Linked DNA regions of Hydrogenophilus thermoluteolus. The protein of the gene in region 1 interacts with the protein of each later gene in a pairwise test. Links are inferred from orthologs where the notes say so. Each region holds a gene or a part of one and is shown on either strand. Other genes may lie near its edges.

Region 1 (7,021 bases):
ATCCTTTTCGCCGTACCAGGCGCGATTGTACCCAAGCCGCCCTACTGCCCCCGCTCACGTGGGGATCCCGTCAAGAAAAATCGCGAGAACAAGAACAAACGCTCAAAAAGACTGAACCGAAATTCTTGCCTTATCACTTTTGATGCGATAAAATTCGCGATTACACTGTTTCATGGTGATCTCCTCCTTTCTTTTGAGTGGTTTTGTCTCCCTCCCTCTCCATCTAACCCATGGAGTTCCCGCCCGCGCCCTTCGCGCGGGCTTTTTTTTGCCGCTTGCCTTCGCGCTATACTTCGATTCTTACGCGCATGGCAAGGAATCGCGATGAAAGAGAAGTACGACGCCTTTTCGATCGAACAGACCGTCCAAAACGAGTGGGAAGCCACGCAACCCTTCGCGGTGGCCGAAGACCCCAACCGCCCGAAGTTCTACTGCCTCTCGATGTTCCCCTACCCCTCCGGCAAACTCCACATGGGACATGTGCGCAACTACACGATCGGCGACGTCCTGGCCCGAGCCAAACGGATGCAAGGGTTCAACGTGCTCCAACCGATGGGGTGGGACGCATTTGGGATGCCCGCGGAAAATGCCGCGCTTCAAAACGGCGTACCCCCCGCGCAATGGACCTACAGCAACATCGCCTATATGAAGGGGCAATTGAAACGGTTGGGTTTTGCGATCGACTGGCAACGCGAACTCACCACCTGCCGTCCCGAATACTATCGGTGGGAGCAGTGGCTCTTCAAACGGCTCTACCAGAAGCGGTTGATCTACCGCAAGATGGGTTGGGTCAATTGGGACCCGGTCGACCAGACGGTGCTCGCGAACGAACAGGTGATCGACGGCCGCGGGTGGCGCAGCGGTGCGCTCGTGGAAAAGCGCGAAATTCCCATGTACTACATGCGCATCACCGCGTACGCCGAAGAACTGCTGCAAGGGCTCGAAACGCTCCCCGGTTGGCCGGAACAAGTCAAACGGATGCAAGCGAACTGGATCGGCAAGAGCGTTGGCGCCGAGGTTCGGTTCCCCTACGACGAAGACTCGATCGGCGAAAGCGGTGTGCTCACTGTCTTCACCACCCGTCCAGACACCTTGATGGGCGCCACCTACGTCGCGGTCGCGGCCGAGCATCCGCTCGCGACGAAAGCCGCGCAAAACGACCCGCAATTGGCCGAATTCATTGCCGAATGCCGCCGGGGGTCGGTCGCCGAGGCCGACCTCGCGACCATGGAAAAGAAAGGGATGCCCACCCCCTATTTCGTGCGTCACCCCCTCACGGGCGAAAAACTCCCCGTCTGGGTTGCGAATTACGTCTTGATGGCGTACGGCGAAGGGGCGGTGATGGCGGTGCCCGCGCACGACGAACGCGATTACGCCTTCGCGCAAAAATATCGTCTGCCGATTCGCCAAGTCATTCGTCCCGACGGCTTCACCGGCACGATCGACGGCAGAGGCCCATGGGAAGAGACCTTTGCGGCCAAAGGGACACTGGTCGACTCCGGCCCCTTCACCGGGCTCACGTCGGAGCAAGCGTTCGACGCCATCATCGCCGCGCTCGCGGAAAAAGGGCTGGGTCAGCAGCGGGTCCAATATCGCTTGCGCGATTGGGGGATCTCACGCCAACGCTACTGGGGTTGCCCAATTCCGGTGATTCACTGCGACCACTGCGGTGAGGTACTCGTCCCCGACGAACAACTCCCCGTCGTTCTGCCCGAATCGGTCGAGATCACCGGTCGCGGCTCACCGCTAGCTGAACTCGCCGACTGGGTCAACGTCCCCTGCCCCGAATGCGGGCGACCCGCACGGCGGGAAACCGACACGATGGACACCTTCGTCGAATCGAGTTGGTATTTCCTGCGTTACTGTTGTCCCGACAACGACCAGGCGATGGTCGACGACCGGGTCAAGTACTGGATGCCCGTCGACCAATACATCGGCGGAATCGAGCACGCGATCCTGCACCTACTCTATTCTCGCTTCTTCACCCGTGCGATGCGGGACCTCGGGCTCATCCCCTTTTCGGAACCCTTCACCAACCTCTTGACACAGGGGATGGTCGTTGCCGAAACCTTCTACCGCGAAGACCCGACAACCGGCAAAAAAACCTGGATCAATCCGGCCGACGTGATCCTGGAACGCGACAGCAAAGGTCGACCGATCTCCGCGGTACACCGCGTCGATGGCAAACCGGTCACCATCGGCGGCATCGAGAAGATGTCGAAGTCCAAAAACAACGGTGTCGACCCACAAGCCCTCATCGACCAATACGGCGCCGACACCGCGCGCTTCTTCATCATCTTCGCCGCGCCGCCGGAAGCGCAGCTCGAATGGTCCGATGCGGGCGTCGAAGGGGCACATCGCTTCTTGCGCCGTGTTTGGGCGTTCGGCGTTCGCTACCGCAACGAAATCGCGCCCCAGCTTCCCACGACCGCTGAGGCGCGCAGCTCGGCGCTGCGGCAACTTGCCGCGCCCCTGGCTGCGGCACGGCGCGAATTGCACCTCATCCTGGAACAGGCGAACCGTGACCTGGCGAAACTCCAATTCAATACCGTCGCAGCCGCGACGATGAAAATGCTCAACCTGCTCGAGCGCCTGCCCGATGGTGACGCAACCGAACGCGCGGCGCTCGCGCACGAAGGGTTCTCGATTCTCCTCAGAGTGCTCGCACCGATCACCCCGCACGTCACCGAGATCCTGTGGCGCGAATGCGGCTTCGGCACATCGCTGCTCGACGCCCCGTGGCCCGAAGTCGATTCCGACGCGCTCACGGTCGCCGAAATCGAACTGGTTTTGCAAATCAACGGCAAGACTCGCGGCAAAGTCACTGTCCCGTCCGACGCCGCCGAAACCACGATTCGCGAACGCACGCTGGCGCACGAACTCGTTCAGGCGGCACTCGATGGGAAGGAGCCGCGGCGTGTGATCATCGTTCCGGGAAGGCTCGTCAATGTCGTCGTTTGAGACCCAGCGCCGCCGCGTATTGACCGGCGTCGCGCTCGTGCCGGCGCTTCTTCTCGCTGCGTGCGGTTTTCGCCCTCGTCATTACGTGGGGTTGGCGCAGCGCACGCTCCACTTCCGTTTCGACCGTGCCGCAGCACTCGAACCGCTCGTTCACGAGATGCTCGCGGGCACACCGGCAACGGTGGTCACGGACCCCAAAGCCGCGGACGCGACGGTCGTTTTGGGGCCGCTCGAAGAAGCGCGGGAGATCATCGCGCTCTCTGCCAGCGGGACGGTTCGCGAATACGCGTTGCGCAGCGTCCTGACCGTTCGCCTCGTCGACCGCGCAGGCGAAGAGCGGCTGCCGCCAACCCGCCTCGTTGCCGAACGGGACTACAGCTACGACGACAGCCGCATCGCGGCCCGCGCTGAAGAGGAGCAGGTGATTCTCACCGACATGCGGCGCGAACTCCTCAGGCGTGCCCTCTTGCTCGTCGACCGTCGGCTTGTGGCGCGACCATGAAATATCCCGCTGCCCGCCTGCCACAGCTCTTGACCCGCAGCCCGTTTCCCCCACTCTGGGCGGTGACGGGCGATGAGCCGCTCCTCATCGAAGAGGCCGCCGACGCGATTCGCACGCACGCCAAAGCAGCCGGGTTCACGGCGCGGGAACGGGTCGTCATCGACAAAGGGGATGCGCTCACCACGCTCACACTCGCAACCGAGAGCCTCTCGCTCTTCGCCGAATCGCGTTTGCTGGAACTCCGCTTCCTGGTCCCCCCGCAGGGCAAAGAGGCACCCCTCTGGTTTGCCGCCCTCTGCGACCGGCCACCGGAAGCCACCGTCACCCTGCTGATTCTGCCCCCGCTCGACTGGGCCACGAAAAAGACACGCTGGTACCAAACCCTCGAAAAAGGGGCGATCCTTGTCGAAACCCAAGCTCCGAGCCGCACGCAACTGCCCCAATGGTGGGCCGAACGGCTGCACGCCCAAGGGCAGCATGCCTCGCGCGAACTCTTGGCCTATTTGGCTGAATGCAGTGAAGGAAACCTGCTTGCCGCGAAACAACAACTGGTGCTCTTAGCCCTCCTCTTTCCACCCGGCCCCCTACCGGAAGCAGAGGTCCGCGCAGCAGTCGCCGAAGTCGCCCGCTTCGACCCGTTCGAACTGCGGCTTGCGGTCCTTACCCGCAACGCAACGCGCGCCGCCCGCCTGATCACCGCGCTGCGCGACGAAGGCGTAGCCGAAGCGCTCGTCCTCTGGGCGCTCGCTGCGGGCGTTCGCGCGCTTGCTCGAGCAAGCGAAGCCGCGGACCCGCGCGCGGTGGATGCGATCGCGAAAAGCGAAAAACTCTTCAGCCCTGTTGAAAAGCAGGCCTTGCGCAGCGCCACCCGATTGGAGTCCGCACAATGCCATCAGTGGCTCCGCCGAGTAGCACAACTCGACCGGATCGCCAAAGGGGTCGAAGCGGGTGACTTCTGGTGCGAAGCCGAACGTCTCGCGCTCGCGCTCAACCCCGCGACGCGCACCTCTGCCGACTTTTCCGTTACCTGGAGCACACTATGACCGAAACCATCGACGCCTATTTCGACCGTCTGGGGCAAGCCGCGCGCACCGCCGCGCAAGCGATCGCGCGCGCGGGCACCGCACAGAAAAACGCGGCGCTTCGCGCGATCGCCGACGCGCTCGACGCTGCGCGTTCGGACCTTACCGCCGCTAACGAACACGACCTACAAGCGGCGCACGCAGCGGGCCTATCGCCCGCGCTGATCGACCGCCTCACGCTCTCCCCCAAAGTGATCGACGCGATGATCGAAGGGCTCGAACAGATCGCGGACCTACCCGACCCTGTCGGCGAAATCCGCGAACTTCGGCAACGCCCCTCCGGTATCCAAGTGGGCCGAATGCGCGTGCCGCTCGGCGTGGTTGGCATCATCTATGAATCGCGCCCGAACGTCACCGTCGACGCCGCGGCTCTCTGCCTCAAAGCGGGCAACGCGGCGATTCTTCGTGGCGGGAAAGAAGCGATCCACAGCAACCAGGCAATCGCCCGGTGCGTTCAGCAAGGATTGGCTGCGGCCCAGCTCCCGGCCATGGTCGTGCAGGTGATCGAACGAACCGAACGCGAACTCGTCACCCGCCTCGTGTCGTCGCCGCAATACGTCGATGTGATCGTGCCGCGCGGCGGCAAAGGGCTCATCGAAGCGGTCGCTCAAGCCGCGAAAGTCCCCGTGATCAAACACCTGGACGGCAATTGCCACGTCTACGTGCACGCTGCCGCGAAACCCGAATGGGTCGTCCCGATCGTCGAAAACGCCAAAACCCACCGCTACGGGGTCTGTAACGCCGCAGAGACGCTCTTGATCGACGAAGCGGTTGCCCCTCGCTACCTCCCCGAGATCGGCGCGATGCTCGCGCGCCACGGCGTCGAGATGCGTTGTTGCCCGAAAGCGTGGTCCCTCTTGCATGCCGCGCCACAAGTTCCTGCCGAACTGCTCAAACCGGCCACCGAGGCCGATTGGGCGACCGAATACCTCGCCCCGATCCTCGCGATTCGGGTCGTCACCGGGCTCGATGACGCGATCGACCACATCGCGCGCTACAGCTCGCACCACACCGAAGCGATCATCACGGAAGACTACTCGGCGGCGATGCGCTTTTTACGCGAAGTCGACTCCGCGTCGGTGATGGTAAACGCCTCGACGCGCTTCGCCGACGGGTTCGAATACGGATTGGGTGCCGAAATCGGTATCTCTACCGACAAATTCCACGCGCGCGGCCCTGTAGGCTTGGAAGGCCTGACCAGCGAAAAATGGATCGTACTGGGACACGGCACGATCCGCCGCTGACGCGAAAACGCTGAGCCTGGACCGGTGCGAGGATCGTTGACCTGCGCGACGATGAGCGCTACGATACCATTTCATTCAAACGTTTGTTGGAGGAGAAAAATGGTTCGTACGCTCATCGCTCTATTTCTCTCTTACGTACTGCTCGCCGCAGCCCCTGCGCAGGCGGAAATCAAGCTGGGCAGCGCCACTTTCCCCGAATCGATCACCCTCGACGGCACGCCGCTCCATCTCAATGGCGCAGGAATCCGCAGCAAGTTCATCTTCCACGTCTACGCGATGGGGCTCTATCTGCCGCAACCGGTCACCCTGGCCGAAGCCGCGCTCACCAGCCCCCCGCCACGCGCGATCCGCATTCAACTGCTGCGCGACCTCTCGGGCGCCACGTTCGCGGACGCGCTGATCGAAGGGCTGAAACAGAATCAACCGCAGGAAGCGCTCACCGCTTATCAAGCCAGCATCGACACTTTGCGCCAAGCGATCCTTTCGCACAGCGAATACAAAGAAAACAGCGTCGTTTTGATCAGCGAAGACAAAAACGGAACGGTGCACATCACCGTTCAAGACAAACCGTTGGTCGAGCCGATTCAACAACCGGGCTTCTTTTCCCTGCTCCTGAGTATCTGGCTCGGCCCGAAACCCGCACAAGATTCCCTCAAAACCGAGCTCCTCAAAGGGAGCGCTTCCTGACGCGTTTCCTTACCGGTACAATCGTCGCTATACCCGATCCCGGAGATGGCGACGATGCCGCCCCAACCAAAACCCAACGCCACCCTGTGGGTTGTAGCCCGGCCGCTACTCGCCCCCTTTTGGCTGGAAATCGCGGCAACCGAAGACGGCACCGTGATTGCCGCTACGTTTCGCACCGATCCTCCACCGTCTCGTCCGCAAGCGAACGCCCCTGCGGCGATTCATCAACTCAGCCACTGGCTCGACACCTGGCTCGAAGCACCGGCAACCCCACTTTGGCCGCGGGTTGCACCACAAGGGACCCCATTTCAACAACGCGTCTGGAACGCGTTACGAACCATCCCCTGCGGTGAAACACGCACGTACGGTGCGCTTGCCGCGCACTTGTCTACCAGCCCGCGTGCGGTCGGCGCCGCGTGTGGCGCAAACCCCTGCCCGATCGTGATTCCCTGTCACCGAGTTGTCGGCAAAAACGGGGCGCTGATCGGCTTTTCCGGTGGTCATTCCGGTGCCTGGCTCGACCTCAAAGCATGGCTACTCGAGCG
Region 2 (12,088 bases), 520 kb from region 1 along the record:
CTCGACCTCTTTTTGGGCACCGGTCTGGGACCGCGCGCCTACGCGATCATCGAGCAGGGGATGGTGAACCGACTGATCGAAGCCAAACCGGAAGAGTTGCGCCATCTGCTCGAAGAGGCCGCAGGAGTGACCCGATATCGGGAACGCCGCAAAGAGACGGAAGCGAAGCTCCAGGAAGCCGAAGCGCACCTCGCGCGGCTTCGGGATCAGTTGGCGACGTTGCGCAGCAACGAAGCCCGACTCCAAGCCGAAGCGGAAACTGCCAAAACCTGGCGCAAATGGACCGCGCAAAAAACGCGAACCGAGCGTCTTTTGTGGGCGTTGCGTCGGGTGCGTGCAGAGCAGGTGCTCGCTGCCGCGCGGCATGCCGAAACCGAAGCGGCGGCGCAACTTGCAAAGTGGCGCGAACAGCTCGCGGCGTTGTCTCAGGAAAGGGCAGCGGCGCAAACCGCTTTCCAAGAAGCCACGCAGACGTTAGAAGCAGCACAGCAAAACTACTATCAAATCCAGGCGCAGGTGGTGGAACTGCGCCACCAAGCGCAGAACGCTGCGATACGACAAACGGCGTTGGCGCAGGAACGCGAAACGATCCTTGCTGAGCGCGCCCGTTGGGCAGCGGAACAGACGCGGGTGACCGAAGCGTTGCACGCGGCGCAGGAAGAGGTCGCGGTCTGTGAGGCGCGCTGGGAGGAGCTGCTCGAAGCCTGGGATGCCGCTCAGGAGGCGTTGCAAGCTGCCGAATGCGTTGCGCAACAAAAACACGCCGTCGAGAAACGTTTGCAGCACGAAAGGGATCAGCTCGACAGGCGTCTTGCGCAGGTGCGACTCCATCGGCAAACTGCTGAGCGGCAGCAGCAAAAGATTTTTACGCAGCGCGCGCACTTGCGCCAAGAGCTGGAATCCCACGACGACGCGCCTGCGGATTTGGCGCCGCTCCTTGCGGAACAGACGGCGGTTCAGGAACAACGCGCTAGACTGGAACGTGCGTTGGCGCAAAGCGACGTCGAATGTACAGCGCTCGACACCGAAACGCGCCAAGCGGATGAGGCCCTTCGGTCCTGGCGCGAACAACGGGCGGAAGTGGCGGGTCGCGTGCGTAGCTTGGAAAAAGCATTGTCGCGGCATCGAAACGCTGCGGCCAAAGCGCACGCTGCGGAAAATCCAGAACTCTGGCAGCAGATCGATGTGGCCCCTGAGTATGCTAATGCAGTTGCGGCCGCGCTCACACCGTGGATGCAGAGCATAGCCGCTACGCCGGATGGCGTATTGCCGAAGGGTGTAGGCTCGTGCGCCGTGCGGCGCGACGCGGTTCCCGAACGCACACCGAACGATCCGCCAAAGCCACCGGAAGGCGTCGTTGCCCTCCATTCGGTGATCACGACGTCCGATCCCGCGCTCGCATCGTGGCTGCGCGCAAAACTCGACAACGTCTGGCTGACCGAAACCCTTACTGCGGCAATCGACGCGTGGGTGGTCGCCCATCACGCCATCGTCGTGACCCGTGACGGTGGGCAACTCACCCCTTGGGGCTGGATTCCTCGGAACGAATCCGATTCGGCGGCACAGGAAGCGACCCTGCTCGAACAGCGTGCCGAGCTCGCCGAATGGCAACAACGGTTGGTCGCCATCGAAAAAGAGATCGAGTCTGCCGAGCAGCATGCGGCGCTGTGTGCGGAACGATACCAAATTGCCCGGGAAAAGGGTGAAGCGCTGCGCGCTGAGCAGCGCCAAATCACACAGCACGAGCAGAAACTTGCATTGCAATTGGCGCAACGCAAAGAGCAGTTGGCGTGGGCAAAGCGCTGGCGCGCCGAACGTTTGGCGCGCCTGGCTGAGCTCGATGCCGAATGGGCGCGATTGCATGACGAGATCGCAGAGCGAAACGACGAAGAGGAAGCGCTGCTCGAGCAGCTCGCACTGCTGGACGAAGCGTTGGAGCGAGCGCGCACCGAGGCGCGCGTTGCGCAAAGTGCCTGGCAAGAGGCGCAACAAAACGCGCGCACACTCGAGCACGAGAAGCAGGCGCTCGCAGCGCAACAGCAACAGATGACCCGGCATTGCACGCTCCTAGCAGAAAGCCTTACGCGAACGGAAACGGAACGGCAACGGCTCGAGAGCCGACTTGCGGAGCTCGACCGTGAAGCCGCTGCGCTCGATACCGGACCCGCACCAGAAACCGTGCGCACCTTGGAGGCGCAACTCGACCAGGCCGAACAAGCCGTCCGGGGAGCGCGTGAAGCCGTGAAAGCCGCGGAAGCGCACTTTCGCGCCGCAGAGCAGCAGGCGCAGGCCCACGAACAGGCACGGAACGCGCTCGAAACGGCGTGGCAACAGGCGCACGATGCACGCGTTGCCGCGGAAATGGAAGTGGCGCGGTGGCAAGAGGCCTTGGCGGCGGCGGAGGTCGACTGGGACGCGTTGCGGGTTCAGGTCCCTCATCTCGACGAACAGCAGCTCGCCAACGAATTGGAACGACTCACCCAAGCGATCGACGCGCTCGGGCCAGTGAACCACGCGGCGTTCGCTGCACTCGAAGCGCTCACCCAGGAGATCGACGCATTGCAACGCCAAGTCGATGATATCGCTGCTGCCGAACAGACCTTGCGGGAAGCGATCCGTACCATCGACAAAGAGACGCGGGAAGCGTTGCAACAGACCCACCGCGCGGTCAATCGCGCCTTTTCCGAACGCTTCTCGCAACTTTTTGGTGGCGGGCAAGCGCAATTGGCGCTGACGGGAGACGAAATCCTCGACGCCGGCGCACAGATCATCGCACAGCCACCCGGCAAAAAGAACGGCACGATCCAGCTCCTCTCTGGCGGCGAGAAAGCTTTGACTGCGATTGCGCTGGTTTTCGCCTTTTTCGACCTCAATCCCGCGCCGTTTTGCATTCTCGACGAGGTCGACGCGCCGCTGGACGACGCCAATACCCAGCGCTATGCGGCGCTGATTCGCACGATGGCAGAACGAACCCAGTTCCTCGTGATCACCCACAACAAACTGACGATGGCCGCAGCGGATCGTTTGGTCGGGGTGACGATGCGCGAGCAAGGGGTTTCCCGCACAGTGGACGTCGACGTGGAACGTGCCGTACAATTGGCGCAACCGGCCGTATAACCTTCGGCGTTAGGAACCGATTCGATGGATACCCAACTGTTGCTTGCCTTGGGGGGGGTCGCTGCACTGGCCGGCGTAGGTTTTTGGGCCTACACCGCGTGGCAGACCCACCAACACCGCAAAAAGATCGAACAGAGCTTTGCGCGTCCCGACGAGGCGCGTTCGCTGGAAGTGGAACCGGAAGGGCGGCTCAACCCGTTTGGCCCAGTGAAACGAAGCCGCGTGGTGCGCGAAAACGAACCGGAGCTGCCGGTCGAACCCCGTCCCGAACACCCGCCAGAACACCCGCGCCACCTCCACCGGCGGGTGGACCTGATGGTGGAATTCACCGCGAGCGAACCGATCGATCTCGCGCGGCTGCGTGAAGTCCTGATCGCCGAATTCCGCGACGCCGACAATTTGCCGATGCGCTGGTACTTTTTCGACGACGCCAACAACGACTGGGAACTCGTCACGATCGAAAGCAATGGCACGCCGCACAAAATCCTAGCGGCACTCCAACTCTGTGATCGTTCCGGCCCGATCGGCGAGCGGGAATACCTGCGCTTTATCGGGGGTGCCGAGCGGGTTGCCGACCAATTGGGTCTGGCGCTCGGTCGCATCGATTCGCGTACGCAGGTATTGCGCTTGGCGCAAGAACTGGATCGTTTCTGCCACGACGTCGATCTGCAAATCGCGATCAACCTCAAACCCCGTGAAGGGACGATGCGTGGCACCAAAGTTCGCGCCGCCGCCGAGGCGTACGGCATGCGGCTCGACGCCGATGGCGTTTATCGCCTCTACGACGACAATGGCGCGGTCCTCTTCGCACTCATGGACGCGACGGGAGAGCCGTTCATCGCTGCCGAAATGCGCGTCCGCCAAGTCCCCGCACTGACGCTCGTTCTCGAAACCGCGCTCATCCCGTCGGCTGCCGTCTTCGACCGGATGATCGCGTTCGCGGAAAAATTGACGAAAACGCTCGAAGCCGAAATCGTCACCGACGACGGGGCTCCGCTTTCCCCCGAAGCGCTCAAATGGCTCCGGGGACAAGTGGAGTCGAGCCACGAACGGATGCGGCAATTCGAAGTGCCACCGGGTGGCACGGTTGCGCAACGCCTCTTTGCCTAAGGGGAAGCGGCATTGTCGTTACAGCGCACCCGAACGATTCCCGACGCGGTTCGTGAACGCGTTGCAACCCTGCGCGAAACGATCCGGCGCTTGGATTACGCCTATTACGTGCGCAACGAACCCTTGGTCCCGGACGCCGAATACGATCGGCTCTTTCGGGAACTGGAAGCGCTGGAAGCGCAGTATCCGGAATTGATCACCCCCGATTCGCCCACGCAGCGCGTGGGGGGGGCGCCAGCACCCGAATTTCGTGAAGTGACCCATGAGCTCCCCATGCTGTCACTCGCGAACGCGTTTACCCCAGAAGAGGTGCTCGCGTTCGATCGCCGCTGCCGCGAAGGGTTGGGCGTCCCCGCGGTGCGGTACGCCTGTGAACCCAAATTCGACGGTGTTGCGATTTCGCTCCTCTACGAAAACCGCGTGCTGACCCGCGCGGCAACCCGCGGCGATGGGTTCAAAGGGGAAGAGGTCACCGCTAACGCCCGGACCATTCGCACGATCCCGTTGCGTTTGCCCGACGAAGCGCCAAAGCTTCTCGAAGTACGCGGCGAAGTGGTGATGACTCATGCCGATTTTGCCGCACTCAACGCACGCCAGCTTGCTGCGGGCGAAAAGACCTTCGCGAACCCACGAAACGCCGCATCGGGAAGCTTGCGCCAGCTCGACCCCAAAGTCACTGCGAAACGGCCGCTGCGCTTTTACGCTTACCAATGGGTTCGCGCCGAAGGGGTCGATGCGGCCCCGGAAACCCATTCCGAGGCGCTCGAACGTCTAGAGCGGTTCGGCTTCCCGGTTTCCGAATGGCGCCAGACCGTGGTCGGTGCCGAAGCGCTGCTCGACTACTACCAGAAGATGCTGGCGCGCCGCGACCAACTCCCTTTCGATATCGACGGCGTTGTCTATAAAGTCGATGCGTTTGCTGAGCAAGATCGCCTGGGGTTCGTCGCGCGCGCTCCGCGTTGGGCGATCGCGCACAAATTCCCCCCGCAAGAGGCAGTGACGCAACTTCTGGCAATCGATGTCCAAGTGGGGCGCACCGGTGCGCTGACTCCGGTGGCGCGCCTTGCCCCGGTTGCGGTTGGCGGCGTTACCGTTGCGAACGCGACGCTCCACAACGAAACGTTCATCCGGCAGCAAGACATTCGCATCGGCGACTGGGTCGTCGTGCGCCGTGCCGGTGACGTGATTCCCGAAATCGTCCGCTCCCTGCCCGAGCGGCGACGTGGCACGGAGCAGGTGTTCACGCTGCCATCGCACTGTCCCGTTTGTGGCTCGCACGTCGAACGGGATCCCGAAAAAGCGATCGCCTACTGTACCGGCGGACTCTACTGTCCCGCGCAACGCAAACGGGCAATCGAACATTTCGCGAGCCGCCGAGCGATGAACATCGAAGGGTTGGGCGAAAAACTGATTGCCGAACTCGTCGATCGGGAATGGGTGCGCAACCCAGCCGATCTCTACGACCCTGAGCGGATCTCCGTCGATCGGTTGGCCACTTTACCCCGGATGGGACCGAAGTCGGCCGCAAACCTCATCGCCGCGATCGAGCGCAGCCGCCATACCACGTTGCCCCGTTTCCTCTACGCCCTGGGGATTCGTAACGTGGGCGAAGCCACGGCAAAAGATCTGGCGCGCCATTTCGGTTCGCTCGATGCCCTCATCGCAGCGACCGAAGCCGATCTGATGGCGGTGCCGGAAATCGGTCCGATCGTGGCGGCGTCGATTCATCAATTTTTCCGCGAACCTCATAACCTCGAAGTGATCGCCGCGCTCAAGCGCCATGGGGTTACCTGGTTGGAAGGGGAACCCCTTGCGGCGACATCGGTTTCGTCTCAAGACGCAATGCCCGCACCAGCCGACCCGAGCGAAGCGAACCGATCCCACGCGTTGGCAGGTCTGACGTTCGTGCTCACGGGCACCTTGCCCACGCTCACGCGCGAAGCGGCCACTGCGCTCATCGAAGCGCACGGAGGCAGGGTAAGCGGATCGGTATCGAAAAAGACGAGTTACGTCGTCGCGGGCGAAGCTGCTGGGAGCAAATTGGCGAAAGCGGAAGCGCTGGGGATTCCCATCCTCGACGAAGCAGGACTCAGGCGCCTCATCGCGGAAAAAAGTAATTCAACTTCATCTATTTGACTGAATGTGGAGAAAACTATGGCCCGACCCTTGGTACGCAAAGCGGTTTTTCCCGTCGCGGGGATGGGAACGCGTTTTCTGCCCGCGACCAAGGCAAGTCCCAAAGAGATGTTGCCGATCGTCGACAAGCCGCTGATTCAATATGCAGTGGAAGAGGCGGTCGCAGCGGGGATCACCGAGCTCATTTTCATCACCGGGCGGACCAAACGCTCGATCGAAGATCACTTCGACAAGGCTTATGAGTTGGAATCGGAACTCGAACAGCGCGGCAAACACACGCTGTTGGAGGTGGTGCGTAAGACCGTCCCGCAGGGGGTGACCTGCATCTATATTCGGCAGCCAGAGGCGCTGGGGCTAGGCCACGCGGTCCTGTGCGCGCAGCCGGTGGTCGGCAACGAACCCTTTGCGGTGCTCCTTGCCGACGACCTCTGCGACAATGGCGATGGCAAACCGGTGCTCCAGCAAATGGTCGAGGTCTTCGCGTACCACCGTTGTTCGGTGTTGGGGACGATGACGGTACCGCGTGAGCAGACCAAGCAGTACGGAATCGTCAGCACCGATCCGTGTGAGCAGGGCAATACCCGGCGCATTCGCGCGATCGTCGAAAAACCCGAACCCGAAAAGGCCCCTTCGACACAAGCGGTGGTTGGCCGCTACATCCTCACCGCCGCGATCTTCGATCACCTCAAGCGCATCCAACCGGGGGCAGGGGGAGAGCTCCAGCTCACCGACGCGATCAGCTCGCTTCTCAAAGAGGAGGCGGTACTCTCCTACGCATTCGAAGGGGTGCGTCACGACTGTGGGTCGAAAGCCGGATACCTGCAAGCCACCGTCGAATTTGCACTGCGCCATCCCGAGGTGGCCGAAGCGTTCCGCGCCTATCTCAAAGAGCGTGTTGCGGCGCTTTAATCGCTGTCGCTCCGCGCGGCTTTGCGCCGTTCGTGCTCTTTGAGGAGCCGTTTGCGCAGCCGGATGCTCGTCGGCGTGATCTCGACCAGTTCGTCGTCGTCGATGAATTCGACCGCGCGTTCCAGCGTCAGTTCGATGGGCGGTGTCAGGCGCACCGCCTCGTCGGAACCCGAAGCGCGAATGTTGGTGAGCTGTTTGGTCCGCACCGGATTGACGACCAGGTCGTTTTCTCGGCTGTGAATGCCGATGATCATCCCTTCGTAGACCGGATCACCTGGTTTCACGAACATCCGCCCGCGTTCTTGCAGCTTCCAAAGCGCGTACGCGACACATTCGCCGTCTTCTTGAGAAACGAGGACGCCGTTACGTCGCCCAGGGATCGGTCCGGCGTACGGAGCATAGTCGTCAAAGATATGGCTCATCAACCCCGTGCCGCGGGTCAGCGTCAGGAACTCGCCTTGGAAACCGATCAGCCCTCGAGCCGGAATGCGGTATTCCATCCGCACCCGCCCTTTGCCGTCGATCTGCATATCGAGGAGTTCGGCGCGCCGGCGCCCCAGCTCTTCCATCACCGCGCCTTGGTGTCCCTCTTCGATATCGACGGTGAGGCGTTCGTACGGCTCACACCGCACGCCGTCGATCTCTTTGAAGACGACCCGCGGCCGTCCGACCGCCAATTCGAACCCTTCCCGTCGCATGTTTTCGAGCAAAATGGTCAAATGGAGCTCGCCGCGACCGGAGACTTCGAACTGCTCTGCCGATTCACCACCGAAGTCGACGCGCAGCGCGACGTTGCGCAAAAGCTCTTTTTCCAGCCGTTCGCGAATCTGGCGGCTGGTGACATATTTCCCTTCGCGCCCGGCAAGGGGTGAGGTATTGACCATGAAGGTCATCGTCAAGGTCGGTTCATCGACCGCGATCGGAGGTAACGGCTGGGGATCGTCCGGATCACAGAGGGTGACCCCAATCCCGATGGCGTCGATCCCGCTCACCATCACGATGTCGCCTGCGGTGGCTTCAGGAACCGGGATCCGCTCCAAGCCGCGAAAACCGAGGATTTGCCCAACCTTGCCCTTGCCTAGGAACGTTTCACCGCGATAGACCGCAACCTCTTGATTGGGGCGCAACACCCCTTGTTTGATGCGACCGATCCCCATCTGCCCCAGATAGTTGGAGTGGTCGAGCGACGCGATCAAGAGTTGGAGGGGCGCGTCACGGTCTACGGCGGGGGGCGGGACATGGGTGAGAATCGCCTCGAAAAGGGGGCGCATGTCGCTCGAAGGGGTCTTGAGGTCGAGCGTCGCGTAACCGTTGAGCGCAGAGGCATAGACGACGGGGAAATCGAGTTGTTCGTCACTGGCGTCGAGTTCGGCGAAGAGGTCGAACGTGGCGTTGATCACCCAATCGGGGCGCGCTCCCGGGCGGTCGATTTTGTTGATCACGACGATCGGTTTCAACCCCAGAGCGAGCGCCTTCTGCGTAACGAAACGCGTTTGCGGCATCGGCCCTTCGACCGCGTCGACCAAGAGCAAGACGCCATCGACCATCGAAAGCACCCGTTCGACCTCACCACCGAAATCGGCGTGACCGGGGGTGTCGATGATGTTGATCAGCGTTCCTTCATAGGTGATCGCGCAGTTTTTCGCCAAAATGGTGATGCCGCGCTCACGCTCCAGTTCGTTGCTGTCGAGGATCCGTTCTCCGACGGTCTGATGGTTGGCAAAGGTTCCTGACTGTTTCAACAGTTGGTCGACCAATGTCGTTTTGCCATGGTCGACGTGGGCGATGATCGCGATGTTGCGAATCGCAGGGTGGGTTTGGGTCGTCATAAACAAACGCTTTCGTACGATTCGTTGCCAAAGGTGCGCATTATACGGGGAAGGGCACCGTTCCCCCACGGCACCGTCGTATTGAACACATATGACTTGCAGGTTCGCTACAAGCCGGTGCAGTTGGCACGGGTCTTTGCCCATTCCGGCGCGTTGCCGTTGTCGCAGCGGCCAAAATGCCGTCTCGACTGATTGGTCCTGGCGATTTCCCCGAACAACCGGATGCCTGCGATCATCGACCATGCGCCTGCCGATGGCGGTGCGCCGATCTCCGTTTTCGAATCGGGCGCGATTCTGGTCTATTTGGCAGAAAAGATGGACGCTTTCTGCCTACGGCGCCACGGCCGCGCAAGACGGTACTCGAATGGCTGTTTTGGCAAGTGGGCGGGCTTGGCCCGATGGCGGGACAAAACCACCATTTCGTCCAATACGCCCCCGAATCGATCCCGTACGCGATCGACCGCTATGTGCGCGAAACGAGCCGCCTCTACGCCGTGCTCGACCGTCGTCTTGCCGAAGTCGAGTGGGTCGCCGGGGACTACTCCATTGCGGATATGGCGATCTATCCGTGGATCGTCCCGCACGAACGGCAACGGCAAAACCTCGACGATTTCCCCAACCTCAAGCGTTGGTTCCAGCAGATGCAGGCACGACCGGCGGTCGCCCGTGCCTACGCCCGCGGAGAACCGTGGGCGAAACGGGGCGCGGTGACCGAGGAAGGGAAAGCGATCCTTTTCGGTCAGTCTGCGGAACAGCTGAAAGCGGTCACCCCCCCGAAGCGCTCCGAGACCGGGTAAAATCGCAGCTTTCGGACATCAGGGGGCAGGCCCATGCTGGCAGTGATTGGCGGTAGTGGTCTTTCGAATCTGACGAATCTCGAACGGCTTGGGCAGCGGGTCGTACGAACCCCCTACGGCGAACCGTCCGGCGTCCTCACCTTCGGCCGTCTGGGCTGTGAAGAGATCGTTTTCATTGCCCGCCACGGCTACGGCCATACGATCGCCCCCCACCAGATCAACTACCGCGCCAACCTGTGGGCGTTGAAACACGTTGGGGTGACGCGCGTGATCGCAGTGGCGTCCGTGGGGGGCATCGCACCACATCTGCCCCCAGGAACGCTGGTCGTGCCGCATCAGATCATCGACTATACGTGGGGGCGGGTGTGCACCTTTTACGACGGCCCCGACGACCCCGTGGTCCATATCGACTTCACCCAACCCTTTACGCCGTCACTTCGCACGGCGCTCTTACAAGCGGCAACCGAATGTCAAGAGCCGGTTGTCGATGGCGCCGTCTATGCCTGTACGCAAGGGCCACGGCTGGAAACCGCAGCGGAAATCGAGCGGTTGGCGCGGGATGGTGCCGAGCTCGTTGGAATGACCCTGATGCCAGAGGCGGTGCTTGCCCGTGAAATCGGACTCGAATACGCGGCGTTGAACGTCGTCGCCAATTGGGCAGCCGGGCGGGGCGACGCGAAAGAACGGATCGCGTTCGACGCGTTGGAGCGCGAACTCGAACGAGCGATTGGTCGCGCGAAACGCATTCTCGAAGCGTTTTGTCATCTGTGCTCCACACCAAACGGTTAGCATTTGCGAACTGAGCGCCTGCGGTTTAGAGCAAAACATCGTATCCGGAATAAACCCGTCGCTTTAGCGCAAGCTCGCGCGGAATCGCTTGAGTGCTATCGTGAAAAAGAACGCGCCCAGCAGCAGTGTCATCGCAAGGTCCAGCCAAACACTGCTTAGCGGCACGTTCCGATAAAGCAACCCTTGCGCCAAGCGGACGAAGTAGGTGTTGGGCGCGGCGAGCATGATCTGCTGCACCAATTCCGGCATGCTTTCGCGCGGCGTGACCGCACCGGAAAGCAGTTGTAACGGAATCACCACCAAGATCACCAAGAGCCCGAACTGCGGCATCGAACGGGCAATGGTTGCCAACAAAACGCCCAATGAAGCGGCGGCAAACTGGAAAAACGCAGCGGCGACGAGAAAGCGCAGCACACTCGCCGCGGTGATGGGAACCCCCAGCACCCCCTGAACGACCAGCCACAGCGAAATCGAAACACCGATCAGCACCACGATGCCGTTTGCGACGATCTTCGCCACCAGGATCTGCCACGGGTGGAGCGGCAGCACCAAGAGGTGTTCGATCGTACCGTGTTCCCGTTCGCGGATCAGCGCCGCCCCCACCAGGACCACGGTGAGGATCGTCACCATGTTGATGATCTCCATCACACCGCCGAACCACAGGCCGGTCAGATTGGGGTTGAAACGAACCCGCACCACCAAGTCGACCGGTTGCGGCGGCAGCAGCGCCTGTCCCTCGGCCCATTGGCGAATCGTCTCGCTGACGATTTGTGTGAGATAGGTCTGCCCCAGAAATGCTTGGGTCATCACCGTCGCGTCGATCCACAGGGCGATTTCGGTGGGACGGCGGGCAATGAGATCGGCCTGGAAATCAGGAGGAATGACCAGCACGAAACTGACCTCGCCGCGATCCAGGAGCAAATCGACCTCGTCCCAGTTGATAAACCGCGGAGGAAGAAACTGGGGCAGGCGTATCGCTGCAGCGATGCGCGCCGAGAGCGCAGAGTGGTCGTGGTCGACGATCGCGATCGGCGCGTTGTGCAACTCTTTGGAAACGCCAGTAGCGGCAGCGTAGATTGCGCCGGTGAAGGCCCAAACGATGAGCACGAGCAGTACGCGGTCTCGCCCCAGACTTTGCAGCTCTTTGGCGATCAGCGCAAGGACCGGTCGGAGGAGGGAAACCGTTTCGTCGTTCGCCATCGTTTACGCTTCCTGCTTGGGCAGGCGCCAGATCGCCACAGCACTGGTGACGAGCGTAAAGAGCGCCAACCAGATGAGTTCGTGGGCCAATGTCTCGCCGTCGAGCGCTTTGGTGATCACCCCACGACTGATCGTCAAATAGTGGCTGACCGGAAAGCCTTCTCCGATCCACCGCGCAATTCCTTCACTTGCCGAAACTGG

The links.
Region 2: the proteins of leuS (region 1) and ligA interact in binary tests that used the Escherichia coli proteins (3 or more experiments, as listed by UniProt). The link is inferred for Hydrogenophilus thermoluteolus from one-to-one orthologs.

What each region holds. Positions count from the first base shown.
Region 1 is NZ_AP018558.1:1,652,158-1,659,178, forward strand. The notes cover bases 1-3,161. They hold leuS (leucine--tRNA ligase), read left to right. Parts: upstream 1-324; coding sequence 325-2,961; downstream 2,962-3,161. Other genes in these bases: HPTL_RS08020 (LPS-assembly lipoprotein LptE), read left to right, coding at 2,948-3,161. Outside these bases: more of HPTL_RS08020, read left to right, coding at 3,162-3,463; holA (DNA polymerase III subunit delta), read left to right, coding at 3,460-4,506; HPTL_RS08030 (glutamate-5-semialdehyde dehydrogenase), read left to right, coding at 4,503-5,789; HPTL_RS08035 (chalcone isomerase family protein), read left to right, coding at 5,889-6,476; HPTL_RS08040 (methylated-DNA--[protein]-cysteine S-methyltransferase), read left to right, coding at 6,531-7,021.
Region 2 is NZ_AP018558.1:1,127,182-1,139,269, forward strand. What follows is about bases 3,890-6,801. They hold ligA (NAD-dependent DNA ligase LigA), read left to right. Parts: upstream 3,890-4,239; coding sequence 4,240-6,363; downstream 6,364-6,801. Other genes in these bases: HPTL_RS05510 (cell division protein ZipA C-terminal FtsZ-binding domain-containing protein), read left to right, coding at 3,890-4,227; galU (UTP--glucose-1-phosphate uridylyltransferase GalU), read left to right, coding at 6,382-6,801. Also shown: chromosome segregation protein SMC, read left to right, coding at 1-3,117; more of HPTL_RS05510, read left to right, coding at 3,142-3,889; more of galU, read left to right, coding at 6,802-7,272; translational GTPase TypA, read right to left, coding at 7,269-9,101; HPTL_RS05535 (S-methyl-5'-thioinosine phosphorylase), read left to right, coding at 9,932-10,687; HPTL_RS05540 (ABC transporter permease), read right to left, coding at 10,751-11,887; ribosome-associated ATPase/putative transporter RbbA, read right to left, coding at 11,891-12,088. UniProt on the Escherichia coli protein: DNA ligase that catalyzes the formation of phosphodiester linkages between 5'-phosphoryl and 3'-hydroxyl groups in double-stranded DNA using NAD as a coenzyme and as the energy source for the reaction.